DNA from 3 places in the Enterococcus sp. DIV0840 genome. Region 2 is predicted to be linked to each of the others. Evidence: predicted binding sites of a transcription regulator. Region 2 holds the regulator's gene; each other region holds the start of a gene.
What was found. The regulator NrdR, encoded in region 2, represses ribonucleotide reductase genes. The targets are predictions, from matches to a motif close to ACACNATATATNGTGT.

Region 1: the regulator NrdR is predicted to act here: its motif matches at 2,595-2,610, upstream of pnuC (nicotinamide riboside transporter PnuC).
Region 3: the regulator NrdR is predicted to act here: its motif matches at 3,269-3,284, upstream of nrdH (glutaredoxin-like protein NrdH).

What each region holds. Positions count from the first base shown of each region.
Region 1 covers NZ_CP172876.1:1,154,687-1,160,329, reverse strand. Annotated here, with positions in the region: gene rlmD (23S rRNA (uracil(1939)-C(5))-methyltransferase RlmD) at 1-1,010, opposite strand, end outside; gene IGL98_RS05440 (deoxynucleoside kinase) at 1,120-1,761, opposite strand; gene pnuC (nicotinamide riboside transporter PnuC) at 1,777-2,466, opposite strand; gene IGL98_RS05430 (diacylglycerol kinase) at 2,734-3,783, opposite strand; gene gatB (Asp-tRNA(Asn)/Glu-tRNA(Gln) amidotransferase subunit GatB) at 3,800-5,230, opposite strand; gene gatA (Asp-tRNA(Asn)/Glu-tRNA(Gln) amidotransferase subunit GatA) at 5,230-5,643, opposite strand, start outside.
Region 2 covers NZ_CP172876.1:1,554,853-1,560,495, forward strand. Annotated here, with positions in the region: gene IGL98_RS07350 (nucleotide sugar dehydrogenase) at 156-1,289, shown strand; gene IGL98_RS07355 (hypothetical protein) at 1,255-1,386, shown strand; gene IGL98_RS07360 (pectate lyase-like adhesive domain-containing protein) at 1,433-1,993, shown strand; gene IGL98_RS07365 (hypothetical protein) at 2,045-2,386, shown strand; gene IGL98_RS07370 (glycosyltransferase) at 2,380-3,672, shown strand; gene nrdR (transcriptional regulator NrdR) at 3,901-4,386, shown strand; gene IGL98_RS07380 (replication initiation and membrane attachment family protein) at 4,399-5,643, shown strand, end outside.
Region 3 covers NZ_CP172876.1:882,632-888,274, forward strand. Annotated here, with positions in the region: gene nrdF (class 1b ribonucleoside-diphosphate reductase subunit beta) at 1-260, opposite strand, end outside; gene nrdE (class 1b ribonucleoside-diphosphate reductase subunit alpha) at 458-2,617, opposite strand; gene nrdI (class Ib ribonucleoside-diphosphate reductase assembly flavoprotein NrdI) at 2,598-2,975, opposite strand; gene nrdH (glutaredoxin-like protein NrdH) at 2,977-3,201, opposite strand; gene IGL98_RS04150 (FeoA family protein) at 3,667-4,134, shown strand; gene feoB (ferrous iron transport protein B) at 4,138-5,643, shown strand, end outside.

The sequences.
Region 1 (5,643 bases), 400 kb from region 2:
TCTACACCATAAACGTGTTTCGCATCTTTTGCTAATGTTAAACCGATCGTACCGATCCCACAATATGCATCTACAACGATTTCTTCACCAGTCAATGCTGCATATTCTTTCACTTTGTTGTACATTACTTCTGTTTGTTGCGGATTTACTTGGTAGAATGAACGAGAAGAGATTTCAAATTTCAAATCAAAAATCGTATCGATCATTTTATCTTCTCCATGTAAAAGAATCGTCTCATCTCCAAAAATCACGTTTGTCTTTTTAGAATTGACATTTTGCACGATGCTGACAACTTCAGGCAACGCTTCTAAAATATCAGGAATGATTTTACTTGTTGGGAATAATTTAGGTGTTCTAGTGATTAAGACTACCATCATTTCCCCAGTGTGATAACCACGACGAACGACGATATGGCGTAAGTTACCAGTGTTATCTGATTCGTTGTAAGGCTTGATGCTGTAACGTCTCATGATATCACGGATTTTGATAACTGCTTCATCGATTTTAGGATCTTGAATATAGAAATGTTCTAATGGAATTAGATCATGACTATTTTTTCTAAAGAAACCAGTTTGCAGTTTGTCATCGATTTTTCTTACTGGAATTTGCGCTTTGTTGCGGTACCCCCAGGGATTGTTCATGCCTAGTGCGTCCAATACTGGAACATCTGGTAATTTCGCTACACGCTGCATCACGTTTTTCACTTGGTCTGTTTTGAAAGTTAATTGAGCACCATAAGCTAAATGCTGTAATGGACTGATTCCAACTTTAGTAAAGTTTGCATCTTTAACTGGTACACGGTCTTCGCTTGATTTTAAGATAGTCAAAACTTTTCCGTAGCCGAAACTTTTACCGACCTTTAAGACTTTGATTTCGACTTTTTCACCTGGCAAAGCATTTTCTATAAAAAGTGGGTAGCCGTCAACTTTGGCAACACCCATTCCTTCATGTGTCAGATCAATAATATCAACTTCGATTGTTTCATTTTTGTTCACTGGAAAATTATTCATAAGTCGCTCCTTCTTTAATGCGCTTCTCTCATTCTAATGAAAAAATGCTAGAAAAGCAATAGAGAGATTGTTTCTACGGTTAAAAGAAGTAAAAAATCAATCTTTCTATTTAATCGATTTCCGCTAGTTTATTTTCAATTAGCTGGATCACTTGTTTTTTTGCTTCTTTACTTTCGATAAAATCGTACTTATCTCCATCAATTTGGATTTTAGGACTCTCATTATATTCTTCAAACCATTTTTTATAACGGCTATTCAATTCTTTATAATAATCATACAAAGCTGGATCTTGTTCTACTTGTTCATAAGGTCGACCTCGTCTTTGAATGCGTTCCAACATTTTAGGGAAGGATATTTTAATATGCACTAGTAGATCTGGACGCTTTTTATTTGCCGCAAAGGGTAGTTCTTGCAGCATATTTTCTAATAAAGAATCATACACTTTCACTTCAGTCTCATTCGCTCTTCCTAGGTCAGCATTTAAATGGAACAATAAAGAATCTTCATAGATAGAGCGATCCAATACATTGTTTTCATGAGAAAGTGCTTGTTTAATACTATCAAATCGTTTATTTAAAAAATAAATTTGTAGTAAAAATGCATATTTTTTAGGATCTGCATAAAATAAGGGCAACACTTCATTATCATCAACTGATTCATAAAATGCATCTGACCCTAAATGTTCTGAAATAATTTCTGTTAAACTAGATTTTCCTGCACCAATTGTGCCTGCTAAAACGATCACTGCCATCGAACTCCCTACCTATTAATCATTATTTTTTTTAATTTTTAACCAATGGATCATGCCGTAAATAGAATTGATCGTATACATGCAGTACATCACGAACAAGGCATAATCGCCACCTGCATGTGTGCCTGCTCTAAACCATAACATTATAGAAAATACATTCCCTAATAACCAAAAAACGAATTGCGACTGATATCTTTTGATCATCAGTAGCATTGCTGTTGCTGATACGCTGAATGTGATGGCATCTAGCATTTGCTGAGCATCATTGACGAATCCTAAAATAGAATAAGCAACAACACCGATTACCAGCCAAACGAACCCTGCATAGAGCCATTGAATGCCTTTCAAGGTTTTTACCTCTGTCACATTACCAGATCCATCTTCGCTGACTTTTAACCAGGTATACAGCCCTGTAATATCCATTACAATATAAAAACTCTGAAGTAGAACTTCAGCGTATATCCGTGTTTTAAACCCGAAATATCCTATGATTAGTGCACTTATAAAACCGAATATATAATTGCTGGCTTTTCCCTGGGCAATTAAGTTCACACAGATAATACCTGATAAACCACCTACTAATGTAACCCAACTAGATGGATTAATGGTGAATGCGACTAATTGCACAAAAATCATCATAAATAAAAAGAGATAATTCTTTCTATCCCAGCTTTTAAAATCATTTATAATAAAATTGAACCCCATATCAAACAAACCTTTCATTTCTCCTATTTATCATGTTCTGCAGAGATGACGACTCATTTAATTTAACTCTGTTTCAATCACAAGTCAATGAGAATTCTTATCAAAAAATTGATTATGAGACATATTTTATACAACATATTGTGTTTTTTAACTTTAACAATCTATATATTGTATATAGATTGTTTTTTCATTCTCCACTTAAATCTAGCAAAACAAAAAAAGAATCTAAGACAAATTTGCCTTAGACACTTTTTTTATTTTGAAAGATTAACCAATTTTCCCATTATTATCAATGTCTTCCTCAGTCAAACGTTCAACTTCTTTTACAAACTCTTTACTTGTTTCAAGATACTCGTCTTCCTCTTCATCGTAATCCTCTAAGACAGAGCCCATGATCGCATTAGACGGAATTGCATCTGCATTGGCAAACATTTCAATATGTTGGTGTAAATTCGTAAATTCCATTGGTGCATCACCGCCATACTCTCCATCTAAGTTAATCATCATACGACTATCCGGTTCAAGCGTTTCAGCATGTAAATGACTTGTTTTTGTATAGATTAATCGATTATCTTCAACGTGTTTACCACCGTTGAGCATCAATGCTGCCAAGTGTAAAATTTCAAACACATTAGCAGTTTTTACGATAATCAATGAAAATTTCCCATCATCAAGCTTTGCATCAGGGGCAATTTTTTCAAAGCCACCAACTGAGTTGGTCAGACCTAAGAAAAACATTGAAGCATTGCCTTCATAAACACCCTCATCATACTCCATCCGCATTTTGACTGGTTTCACCCGAGGCAACATTTCTGCACCTTTTGCTAAATAAGCCAAGTATCCGAAAATACTTTTAAGTTCTGACGGAACTTCATAGGTTAGCTCAGTTAAATGACCACCAGCCGCAATATTGATAAAATAACTATCTTTTGCTTTACCAATGTCCATTTTGACGGTTTGATTTTTTTTGATGACTTCAGCGGCTTTAACAATATTGTCTCTAGGAATTTTTAAGGCTCTTGCGTAATCATTGGTTGTTCCAGCAGGAATGATCGCCATAGACGGTCGTTTTTCTAGAGGAGCAATGCCATTAACGACTTCATTGATCGTTCCGTCACCGCCTGCCGCAACAATTAGGTCAAAACCCAATTCTGCAACTCGGCGTGCTTCATTCTTCGCGGAATTTTCATCTGGAGTTGTGGCAAAAGCACTTGCTTCATATCCGCATTCTTCCAAAACAGAAAGAATATCAGCTAGATTTTTTTTGACTAGCTCTTTACCTGAGGTTGGATTATAAATCACTCTTGCTTTTTTCATAATCATCTGCTGCTTTCTAGCGTTTTGCCAATTCTTCTTGTAACAATTTATTCACAATGCCTGGGTTGGCTTGGCCTTTCGTTGCTTTCATGATTTGACCCACTAAAAAGCCAACTGCACGGTCTTTGCCGTTTTTAAAATCATCTACTGATTGTTGGTTATTATCTAATACCTCATTGATGATCGGTAACAATTGTGATGGATCAGATAATTGAACTAAGCCTTTTGCTTCAACAACTTCTTTCGCATTACCACCATTTTCAATCAATTCTTTAAAGACTTTTTTAGCGATTTTAGAACTGATCGTACCATCTTCGATCAATGTGATCATTCCTGCTAAATTAGCAGGTGTTAATTTAGTATCTGGTAATTCGATTTTTTCACTATTTAAATAAGCTGAAACTTCACCCATCAACCAGTTAGATACTTGTTTTGCATCTGCACCTTCATTTAATGCTGCTTCAAAGAAATCAGACATTTCTTTTGTTAATGTCAGAACCATTGCATCGTATTCTGGCAAACCTAATTCTTTGATATAACGAGCACGTCGAGATGCCGGCATTTCCGGTAAGCTGTGACGAACTTGTTCAATCCACTCATCATCGATTGCAAAACGGGGAACATCAGGTTCTGGGAAGTAACGGTAGTCACTTGAACCTTCTTTAACACGCATCAATAATGTTTTGTTGGTCGTTTCATCAAAACGGCGTGTTTCTTGTTGGATTTCTCCGCCAGATAATAATACTTTCGCTTGACGTTTTTCTTCAAAAGCTAGACCTTTTTTTACAAAACTCATTGAGTTCAGGTTTTTAAGCTCTGCCTTTGTCCCAAATTCTTCTTGCCCATATGGACGTAAAGAAATATTGGCATCACAACGCATTGAGCCTTCTTCCATTTTCACATCTGAAACGCCTGTAAATAAGATGATCGAACGGATTGCTTCTAAATAAGCATAAGCTTCTTCTGGCGAACGCATATCCGCTTCTGAAACGATCTCAATCAAAGGCGTACCTTGACGGTTTAAATCGACATAAGAATAACCACCATCACCATGGATATTTTTCCCAGCGTCTTCTTCTAAATGCACACGTTCGATACGGATGCGTTTTGTTTTGCCTTCGACTTCAATATCGATCCAACCATCATGACCGATCGGTTGATCGAATTGAGAAATTTGGTAAGCTTTGGGATTATCTGGATAGAAATAGTTTTTACGGTCAAAATGCGTATCTTTTGAGATTTCACAATTTAACGCAAGCGCTGCTTTCATTCCAAATTCAAGTGCTTGTTTATTCATGACAGGTAATACGCCTGGGTAACCCCAGTCGATCACGTTTGTATTGCTATTCGGTTCTGCTCCAAAGTGAGCTGGGGCAGGTGAAAATATTTTAGAATTTGTTTTTAATTCTACGTGGACCTCAAGTCCGATGACAGTTTCAAAATTCATTAGTCATTCCCCCCTAAGATCACAGGTTTTTTCGTATGGAAATCAGTTGCTTGTTCAAACGCATACGCCGCTTTATACATCGTACTTTCATCGAAAGCTTTACCAATGATTTGTAAGCCGACTGGTAACCCTTCTGAGAATCCTGCTGGTATTGACATACCCGGTAATCCAGCTAAGTTGACTGGAATCGTTAATAAATCATTCATATACATTGTAATTGGATCATTGATATTTTCACCTAAACCAAAGGCAACAGTTGGTGAAGAAGGACCAATGATGATATCATATTTTTCAAAGACATTATCAAAGTCTTGTTTGATCAAGGTTCTAACTTGGCCAGCTTTTTTAAAGTGTGCATCATAATGCCCCGCGCTTAATGAGAATGTCCCAAGCATAATACGACGTTTCACTTC
Region 2 (5,643 bases):
TATTTTAAAATAAATATAAAGATGTGATAAACTCATTTATATGTATTCTTTAGAATAACGTGTTTGTTACGGAGAGCATAGACAATTCTGTCAAACCTGTGTTATCTTTTCGTGAGCAAAAGGATTGTGAAAAAAGGGAGATAGTGAAGAGTGAAATGAAAAAAGAAGTAGTGGTAATCGGTTTAGGATATGTTGGGCTGCCAAGTGTAATAAATCATGTGAAAAATGCTCATAAGGTAATTGGGTTTGATATTGATAATCGAAAAGTTGACATACTGAATAAAGGGGTAAGTCATATTGACACTGTATCGGATGAAACCATTCAAATGCTAAAAGAAAAAGGCACTATATTTACCTATGATGAGCAACTAATCAAAGAAAAAGATATTTACATTATTGATGTGCCGACGCCAATCGACAAAAATAAAATTCCTGATCTAAGCTATATCATATCGGCTGTTGATTTGATCAAAAATAAAGTGAAACTAGGTTCATTGATCATTTTAGAAAGTACAACGTATCCCGGAACAACTGAAGAATACCTTGTAGCTGAGTTCTCTAAGCTTGGCTATCATATCGGAATCGATCTTTTCATCGCTTATTCCCCGGAAAGAATCGATCCAGGCAATACACAATCTCAAAGTGCCAAAATCCCAAGAATCGTTGCTGGATATACAGACAAATGCTTATCAAAAGTGGAAGATTTTTTTGGAAGCCATGTTTCTTCCGTTCCCAATTTGAAAACAGCTGAATTAGCTAAAATATATGAAAATACTTTTCGACTGGTTAATATCGCGTTAGCGGATGAACTTCAAAAAATTTCGGATAATTTAGATATTGATGTAGGTGAAGTGTTGGAAGCAGCTGCAACAAAACCTTTCGGATTTATGAAATTCACACCAAACTTAGGTATTGGAGGTCACTGTATTCCTGTAGATCCTTATTATCTTACTTGGCTGATGGCAGACCGAGGAGTAGAAACCCCATTGATCGATATAGCAGGAAAAATCAACGATTCAATGCTAGATTATTACCTAGAGAAAATCAAAGATCTTACAACAGAGAGCAAAAAAGATTTTATAGAGATGAATATCGCCGTTTTAGGTGTGACATATAAAAAAAATGTTGCAGATGTCAGAATGTCATCAGTTATCTCATTGATAAGAAAATTAAAAGAGAAAAATATATCGATTGTTGCATATGATGATGTGATGCACCCTTATAACGCATCAATAAAATGGAGCAGTTGTCAATTTGGAACAAGACTATCAGCAACTGATGCAATATGATCTAGTAATATATGCTGTTGATCATGATGTGTATGAAGAGAAGAAAAAACTTATTATGGATAAGAGCCGATTGTTTTATGATTTAACGACAGTATGATGCCCCCCGTTGATTAAGGATTGTTCAAATAGGAGGTGAAAAAATAATGAATGATAGTTCAAGAAAAAACAAACGCAAAGAAAAACAATACACTGAAAAAAAACGCTCAACTCAGCTATTAAAAATAGTATTATTACCATTGTTCTTTCTCCTTGCGGTGATTTTCCTAATCTACGGAAGAAATAAATCAGATGATCCTTATTTACCTGATACATCAAAAAAACAAGAGGATTTATTGGTCATCAAGGAAAAGAAATATGTCGATATTTATACGTGGGAAGAGTTAGTGGCGGCTATTTCAAATAAAGAATTGACTGAGATCAATATCAAAAAAGACATTAAATTTCCTCAATCTCAAAATAAATTGAAATTAAATCAGTTGACAAAAGTCCGTGAAGAGAAAATTTTTCGCTACGACGATACCTTAAAAAAAGAGCAAAAGCAGACCATACTGATGGTAAGCTTAATCAAACGAAACCTAAGTCGAAAAGTCTTGATTAGTGGTGAGAAACGAAACATTGATTTGGGCAATGTAGAAATAGGCCTTCCCAAAGGACTAGAGCTTGAATTCAAAGAAGTAACGTTGTTAAGGAGTTATCATTATTAGACAAAATATATTAGATTCTATGTGCAACTGTTTTTTTGAAAGGATGTTTTGATGAAAAAAGGATTTTTCTTTTTATTAGAATTCTTTGGTATAATTTTCATGTATTTGATTCCAATCGCCTCTATATTGTATATTGCAATATATGAGTTGATTCATTTTTTTCACCCCTCAATCGAAAGCTTTATTTTATCTGGAAAACTCCCACTACTAGTCATGCTGATTATTTTTATGCTGGAAGTCATCATTCATTTTACGTTCAAACCTCAACAAAAAAAAATATTACGTAAATTAGGAATAAAACCGAAAATTAGACGCTATAAAATAGGTTTTGGGCAAATATTCGAAGTCAGAGTAGCAAGCATACACTGTATAATAAAAATGGTTTTTTGCTAGTATTTACGCTTGTTTCGATTCTTTCTTTAGCAATTGTATGGTTTCAATTTAGGTTGCCGAATGGCTATCGTCATTCTTTGAGTGGGATTGCTCCTTTTTTTACAATGAGTGGTGGAATGGCATTAGCTACTCTTATTTTAAGTACTTTATATACACCATACGTATCTGAAAAGGTCAGCAAACGAAATGTATACATATTGATGCCTATGTATAATGAACCAATTGAAAACATTAAAAATACATTTCAATCTATTCTAAATCAAACACTTCCGCCAGCTGAATTAGTTGCTGTTGATGACGGTAACTCGCTTGTCGATTATTCAAAACTTGCAGAGGAATACCAAGAGATTTTTGCAGAAAAGGGTATTTCTTTTCAGTTTATCAAGCAGCAAAATAGTGGGAAACGTGCAGCACAATTAAATGCGTATAACCATTTAGAAATTTCTGATTTTCATAATGAGATCATCTTAACAATCGACAGTGATACTGTTTTTGAAGAACATGCGATAGAACAAGGGATCATCCCGTTTGAAGACGAACGAGTTTATTCTGTTGCAGGCGTGATTGTGACAAGAAATGTTACAGATAATCTTTTGACTGTGATCACAGATTTATTAGTGATCGGACACATGGTGCTTATAGAACGATCAATGAACTCTATGTTTGGCAGTGTAGCTGTTAATAGCGGTCCAATTGCATTTTATCGGGCTGAAGTTTTGAACTTAGCTCAAAAATTAGGGTATGAAAATGAAACGTTTGGTCGTGTTAGAGTAGAATTTTCAGATGATAGTTTCTTAACATTAACAGCGATGCTTTTAGGACGGACTGTTGCTCAAATGACAGCAGTTTCTTATACAGATTTGCCGAATAAACTGAGTCATCATGTGCGACAACATCTACGTTGGAACAGAGGCAGTTTTATTAGAGGCTTTTGGCGGTTAGCACTGTTCCCTGTTAGTAGCTTTGTTTTCTTTAGACAGGCATTTGGCTGGGCTATGTTTGCGGCTATGAACGTTATTAAGTATCAATTGATTTACTGGGTGTTTTTTGTAATGACTGATTTTCCATTAATCTTAGTAGCTCCTTTAGCATTTAGTGCAGTTTATTCCTTGGCATATCTTTCAATTCCTAGGAATGATTTGGCAAATCGGGATAAATGGATCGTTTTTTTAGCTTTTCCATTTACTGTACTATGGGCAATTTTCGTATTGTCACCTGTTCGAATTTGGGGATATATTACCCATAGGAATACTGGCTGGGGAACGCGAGACAAAATAGAACTATAAGGCAATAATTATTGGGTAAGTTTGAACGTTCAAAACGTCGACTTACTCGATTATTTTTTTTGAAACAAGAGAAAAATGTTATTAAATAAGAGCGTAACAATAAGAAAAAAATGCTTAAGAAGTAATCGTTAATGACTGGTTTCTCTAGCATTTCATGTTATAATATAGAAAGTAAACTAAAACGAAACTTTAAAAATAGATATTATTAGATAAAATGAGGTGAACACTATGCGTTGTCCAAGATGTCATCATAATAACTCCCGTGTAATCGATAGTCGTCAAGCCGATGATGGGCGTGCGATTCGTCGTCGGAGAGAATGTGAAAATTGCAATTACCGTTTTACTACATTCGAACGAATTGAAGCAGCTCCATTGTTAGTCATCAAGAAAAATGGTGACCGGGAAGAATTTAATAGAGAGAAAATTTTACGTGGGTTGATCCGTTCGGCTGAAAAACGTCCAGTTGCCATGGAACAAATGGAACAAATCGTTGATAATGTTGAAAACCGTGTCCGTAGCTTAGGCGAAAATGAGATTTCGACTACTTTGGTCGGAGAATATGTAATGGAAGATTTAGTTAATTTGGATGAAATCGCCTATATTCGATTTGCCAGTGTCTACCGTCAATTTAAAGATATGAGTGTGTTCTTAAAAGAACTACAAGGAATCGTAGATAAAGCAAAATCTTCAAATTCAGATACAACAAATGAATAAGGAGGTCTTTCCTTGAAAGACAATTGGAAAGAAGTCCACCCTAAAAGTATTTTTCAAGCAGCACTATCTCATCCTTTATCCAATCTAGAACAAGCGATACTGACGTTTTTATATCAGCCGATTATTGGTGCTGAAGCTTTTAGCTTATACTTGACACTTTTATCAGAAGTTGAAGAGACAGGCGTTAGTGAGTCACTTTTTCATGCAGATTTGGTTACGATGATGGATATGAGTATCAAACAAATCCAAGCGGCTAGAAAGAAATTAGAAGGAATTGGTTTATTAGGAACCTTTTGTAAAAATGATTCTGAACTAGGAATGCGTTTTTTATATCGCTTAAATCATCCTGAAACAGCCGAACGTTTTTTTAAAGATGAAGTATTGTCACTAACATTATTGAACAGTGTAGGACAAAGAAAACTAGATAAATTATTTGAACGTTTTAAGCCGAAATTTGTTAATTTAACTGGCTATGAAGAGATTTCAGCAGGATTTAAGGATGTCTATTTATTCAAAGAAGAACAAATGATTTCTCAAAGTAAGCAGTTGATTCAAATGGAACAATCGTTTAATGATCCAAGACCAGCGCAAAAACCAAGTGCCGTCAATGAAAGCTTTGATTGGTCTTATTTTGTTCAAGGAATAGAAAAACTTGGGATCAAGTTACCAGATAATAGTGCTGGATTCAAAGAAGAAGTGTTTATCTTCCATAATTTATTTGGGATTACAGAATTGGATATGATCGATTTTTGTTCTAAATCCTTTGACTATTATACAAGTAAGATTGATGTGAAGGACTTTGAACGGGCAATTTATAGAACCTATGATCCTGACAAAAAGCAAAAATCAAGTGAGTTTCAAAAAAATGATTCAGTGGAGTTAACTGCTGAAGATCAGCAAACATACCGTTATAATTCATTGAAAATGAATGGTTTTTCAACGCAAGATATTCAGATGATCATGGATAGTGAGAAAAATTTTCCATTAAATTATTTGGAAGCATTAAAAAATGAGCGTGGTGGTTATACAACCCCGCAAGAGCGTTCATTAGTCAAGTATTTAGTGAGTAAATCTGGATTGCCGAACAGTGTGATCAATGTGTTGATCAATTATGTTTATAATATACAAAAACAACCCACATTAAAGGCTGATTATGTGAATCGAATCGCCAACGAATGGGCGCAAAGCGGCATTTTTTCACCAGAGAAAGCCATTGATCATGTCCGTGAGCTAGCCAAAAAGGGGAAAGAACAAAAA
Region 3 (5,643 bases), 670 kb from region 2:
TCTTCATGTGGTGTGCGGACATCATTTCTTAACTGCTCCATACCACTTTCAGACTGAACAGTATCCAACAGTGTCAAACCGCCAAAAACGTAGCCTACCGTTGTTTTTTCGAGGTCTGAAAGAGTTCTCCAGTCATCTAGATCATTTGATAAAGGGATACGAGTATCTAACCAAAATTGTTCTGTTAGTTTTTCCCAAGTTGATTTATCTATCACGTCTTCGATGGCGTTCCAGTTGATTGCTTCATAATATCTTGCCATGTATTTTCCTCCTCATTACCTTTACAATAAAATACAGTAAATCATAGAATAAGGCGACCAGAGGGCGCCTCATTCTGTTGATCCAGCTTCACAGGCTAGCTCTATCGACAAGTAGATAAATTTCTTTCAAAGACGAAGAGCCTCTTTGAAAGAATTTCCTAGCTTGCTCAAGAGCTGGGTGAGCCTGTTCCGCTTTTCTAGATCACACAGCTTTCACATTGGTTACTACCAATCTCTTCAGCATCATCTGTAAACGTTCGTACGTAATAAATCGATTTAACGCCTTTATGGAAAGCATAGTGGCGTAGAATATTCAGATCACGTGTTGTTTGTTTTGGTGAATCTTTCCATTCGTATAAACCTTCTGGAATTTCAGAACGCATAAACAATGTCAAACTCATTCCTTGATCCACATGTTGTTGTGCTGTCGCATAGACATCGATTACTTTACGCATATCCATGTCATAAGCAGATGTGTAATAAGGAATCGTATCATTTGCTAGATAAGGAGCAGGGTAGTAAATTTTACCGATTTTCTTTTCTTGGCGCTCTTCGATCATACGAGTGATCGGGTGGATACTAGCGCTTGTATCATTGATATAAGAAATAGAACCATTAGGTGCTACAGCTAAACGATTTTGGTGGTACAAGCCGTCTTTTTTCACTGCATCCCGTAAGTTTGCCCAGTCTTCAGAAGTTGGAACAAAAATATCTTTAAAGATTTCTTTGACTTTATCTGATTGAGGAGTGAAGTCTCCTTCAATATATTTATCGAAATATGAACCATTAGCATAATCAGATTTTTCAAAATTATGGAATGTTTCGTTGTATTGTTTTGCAATGTTATTACTTTCTACTAAAGTCCAGTAGTTTAATAAAGTAAAGTAAACATTGGTAAAATCAAGTGAGTCTTTAGAGCCATATTCCATATGGTTTTTAGCAAAGAATGTATGCAGCCCCATCGCGCCAAGTCCAATTGTATGACTTAATCTATTTCCGTTTTGAATAGAAGGAACGACATCGATATCAGAGGCATCAGTAACAAAAGTTAACGCACGTGTCATTGCACGAACAGATTTACCAAAATCAGGACTGTCCATCAAGTTGACGATATTTGTTGAACCTAAGTTACAGCTGATATCTGTACCAAGTGTTTCATATTCTTGTTTGCCATTTAAAATAGAAGGTGTTTGAACTTGTAGGATTTCTGAACATAAGTTACTCATAATGATTTTGCCATATGCAGGATTGCTTCTGTTGGCTGTATCGATATTGATGATATATGGGTAGCCAGATTCTTGTTGTAATTTAGAAATTTCATTTTCTAGATCACGTGCTTTGATTTTACGTTTACGAATTTTAGGATTAGCCACTAGATTATCGTATTCTTTGGTAATATCAACGTAAGAGAAAGGCACGCCATACTCACGTTCTACACTATAAGGGCTGAATAAGTACATATCTTCATTATTACGAGCTAACTCATAAAACTTATCAGGAACAACGACACCTAAAGATAAAGTCTTCACACGAACTTTTTCATCCGCATTTTCTTTTTTCGTTGAAAGGAACATTTCGATATCCGGATGGAAAACGTTTAGGTAAACAACTCCAGCACCTTGACGTTGACCTAATTGATTAGAATAGCTAAAGCTATCTTCGAACAATTTCATAACTGGAACCACGCCACTAGCAGCGCCTTCGTAGCCTTTGATCGGTGCTCCAGCTTCACGTAAGTTTGCTAATGTGATACCCACACCGCCGCCAATACGTGATAATTGTAAAGCAGAGTTGATCGAACGGCCGATGCTGTTCATATCATCTGTCACTTGGATCAAGAAACAAGAAACAAGCTCACCACGACGTTTACGTCCAGCATTTAAGAAAGAAGGTGTCGCAGGTTGGTAACGTTGGTGGATCATTTCATCAGCTAAAACTAAAGCCAATTCTTCGTTGCCATCAGCAAAATACAATGCATTGAAAGCCACGCGATCTTCATAGCTTTCTAAGTATTCTGTACCTTCATTGTTTTTAAGTGCATATTGTGAATAAAACTTGTAAGCTGCCATAAATGATTTGAACTCGAAATTTTGCTCATCAAGAAATGTATATAATTGTTCAATAAAAGCCATAGAATATTTTTCGATAAATGCTGTTTCTAAATAATCGTTGTCGATTAAGTATTTGATTTTTTCTTCTATAGTATTGAAGGTTCTTGTATTAGGAAGGACATTTTCTTTGAAGAAAGCTTCCAATGCTTCTTTATCCTTATGTAAAGGAATTTGTCCGTCAACAGGACGGTTGATCTCATTATTCAGCTTAAAATAGCTAACATCTTTAATTTCTTTTAGACTCAAGTTCATTCACTACTTTCTTAAAGGATTCCACGTCTTCGTTCGTGCCGCTAAATTCAAAAGCAAAAAGCATTGGAACGTTGTAATAACGTGCTATGTCTTTGGCTGTATATACATATAATTCTGCGAAATTGAGGTTTCCGCCTCCAGCAACGCCTTGCAAGTATTCTCGATTGCTTTTGTAATCAAGAAAATCGTTCACTACTTCAGTGATTTCTTGGTCATAAGTAGGAACAACTAGGACAAAAGGCTCATTTATCTCAAAAAAAGGATCCGCAGGCTCAATTTCGCAAGCTGCTAAATCCAATTTTTTAATGAAGCGTCTGGTTTGTCCGGTGACTGAAAAATAAACAATTTTCATTTTAGCTAGCCAATTGTTTTAATTGATCAGGACGGAATCCTACAACAGTTGTAGCATCAGAAGTGATAACCGGAACACTTTGGAATCCTTGTTCTTTTAACCAATCGATTGCATCTGGTTGGATATCGATATTTACTTCTTCAAATGCTATATTATTCTCGCTCAAAAAGCGTTTTGCCATTTTACATTGGATACAATTATTTTTAGAAAAGATTTTTACGTTCATTTTTAATTCCCCCTCAATTAGTTTACTTCACTAGTATAAATCTCTCAGGGAAAAAGTCAACACTTAGGCACTACATATTGTGGTTGTTTTTTGATGCAATACCATGTTTTGTGTTTTTGAAAGAAATATGAAAACACGTATTCTCTAGATTTGAGCGACTTTTATGGTCATTTTCGTGTTTAAAAAAGAAATTTGTTAAATTTTGAATTGGAAATTTTAATTGGTAAGGCACAAGATATAGTGGTAAGTCGATGTAAGACACACTAAAAGAATAGGACTGAGTTTGGCTGGAAAATATTTTCTTACTATAGGTAGAAAGGAGATTGATTTAAGTATCACAAACGAGTATACTTAATGAGAACGATTATCAATATCAATGGTAATTTAGATGAAACTTTTTCACATGCTGAAGAAAAAGTTTAAGTATACATGAGCGAGCACTTTTAAAATAGGGAGGACCACCAAATGTTGACATTGGCACAAGCAAAGTTGAATAAGGTTTATACAATCGAAGAGATTCAGGCAGAAGGTTTTGCAAAGAAACATTTGAATAATCTTGGTCTTGTCCCAGGTGGGAAAGTTGTCTTGGTGAATTATTCTAGTGAGAATGGAATTGTTTTGCTGCATAATAGCCGAATTGCAATTAATCTATCTGTGCTGAAACAGATTACAATAGTAGAAAAAAGTATGGATGAAGAAAATTGGCTATCTCTAGATAAGTTAACAGTAGGTGAAAAAGCTCGTGTCATTGGGATTCATGGGCAAGGAGCTGTTAAAAGACGATTGATGGATATGGGGCTGACAAAAGGTGTGGATCTTCTTGTTAGGAAAATGGCACCTTTAGGAGACCCAATTGAAATCAATCTTCGTGGGTACGAACTGACACTAAGAAAAAACGAAGCAGAACTAGTCTTGGTACAGAAAGAAGGATAAGGAATGAAAGAACAGCATATTGCTCTGACAGGAAATCCGAATAGTGGGAAGACAACGGCGTTTAATGCACTGACAGGTGCCAATCAATATGTAGGGAATTGGCCGGGCGTTACGGTTGAACGAAAAGAAGGTAAACTGAAAAAAAATAAGCAGATAACGATTCAGGATTTGCCAGGTATTTATTCTCTTTCTCCGTATACACCAGAAGAGGTGGTGGCCAGAGACCATTTACTTAGTGGTAGTCCAGATGTCATTGTAAACATCGTTGATGCTACAAATCTAGAACGGAACTTGTATTTGACGACTCAATTGATGGAGACTGGGATTCCTGTTGTGGTCGGGTTGAATATGATGGATATTTTAGATAAAACTGGAAAAAAAATCAATATTGAAAAACTGTCTTATGGTTTAGGTGTAGATGTATTAGGTGTCAGTGCTTTAAAAAATCGTGGACTTGATGATTTAGTAAAAAAAGCAGTTAAAGCAGCAGAAGTCTTCCCGCCAGAATTTAACTATCCGACTTATGATAATCGTTTAGAAGCAGCATTAAATGAAATCATGGATGTTTTAGGGAATAGTGTTTTGGAGAAACAAACTCGTTGGTACAGTATCAAATTGTTTGAAAGAGATGCTAGAGTCCGCAAAGAGCTAGTATTGAGTACACTACAGCAAAATGAAATAGAAGAAATTATTAAGATCACAGAACAAATCTTTGGTGATGATAGTGAATCGATCGTCATTAATGAACGATATGAATTTATTACTCGTTTAACGGCTCTTTGTTCAATCGAGAAAAATGAAATTACATTTAGTGCAAGTGATAAAATCGATCGAGTCGTGACGAATCGCTGGCTAGCTTTACCTATTTTTGCTGTAATTATGTGGTTTGTTTATTACTTAGCGATTCAAACAGTCGGAACAATGGGTACAGACTGGATCAATGACGAGTTGTTTGGAAGTCTTGTACCAAATACCGTTGAAAATCTATTAGCTAATTGGCAAGTAGCGCCTTGGATGCAAAGTTTGATTTTAGATGGAATCATTGCTGGCGTTGGAGCTGTACTTGGTTTTTTGCCACAGTTAGCTGTTTTATTCTTATGTTTAGGTTTCTTGGAAGATTGCGGGTATATGTCAAGAATCGCCTTTGTCATGGACCGTTTGTTTAGAAAATTTGGACTGTCAGGTAAATCGTTTATTCCAATGTTGATTGCGACAGGTTGTGGGGTACCAGGTGTCATGGCTAGCCGTACGATCGAAAACGAAAAAGACCGTAAGATGACGATCATGGTTACAACCTTTATGCCATGTTCAGCAAAATTGCCGATTATCGCCTTGATTGCTGGAGCCTTTTTCCCGAAAAGTAGTTGGGTTTCACCATCCGCCTATTTTATTGGGATTGCAGCAATTGTATTATCGGGAATCGCATTGAAGAAGACACGTTCGTTTTCAGGAGATCCAGCTCCGTTTATTATGGAATTACCATCCTATCATATGCCGCAATTGCGTGGT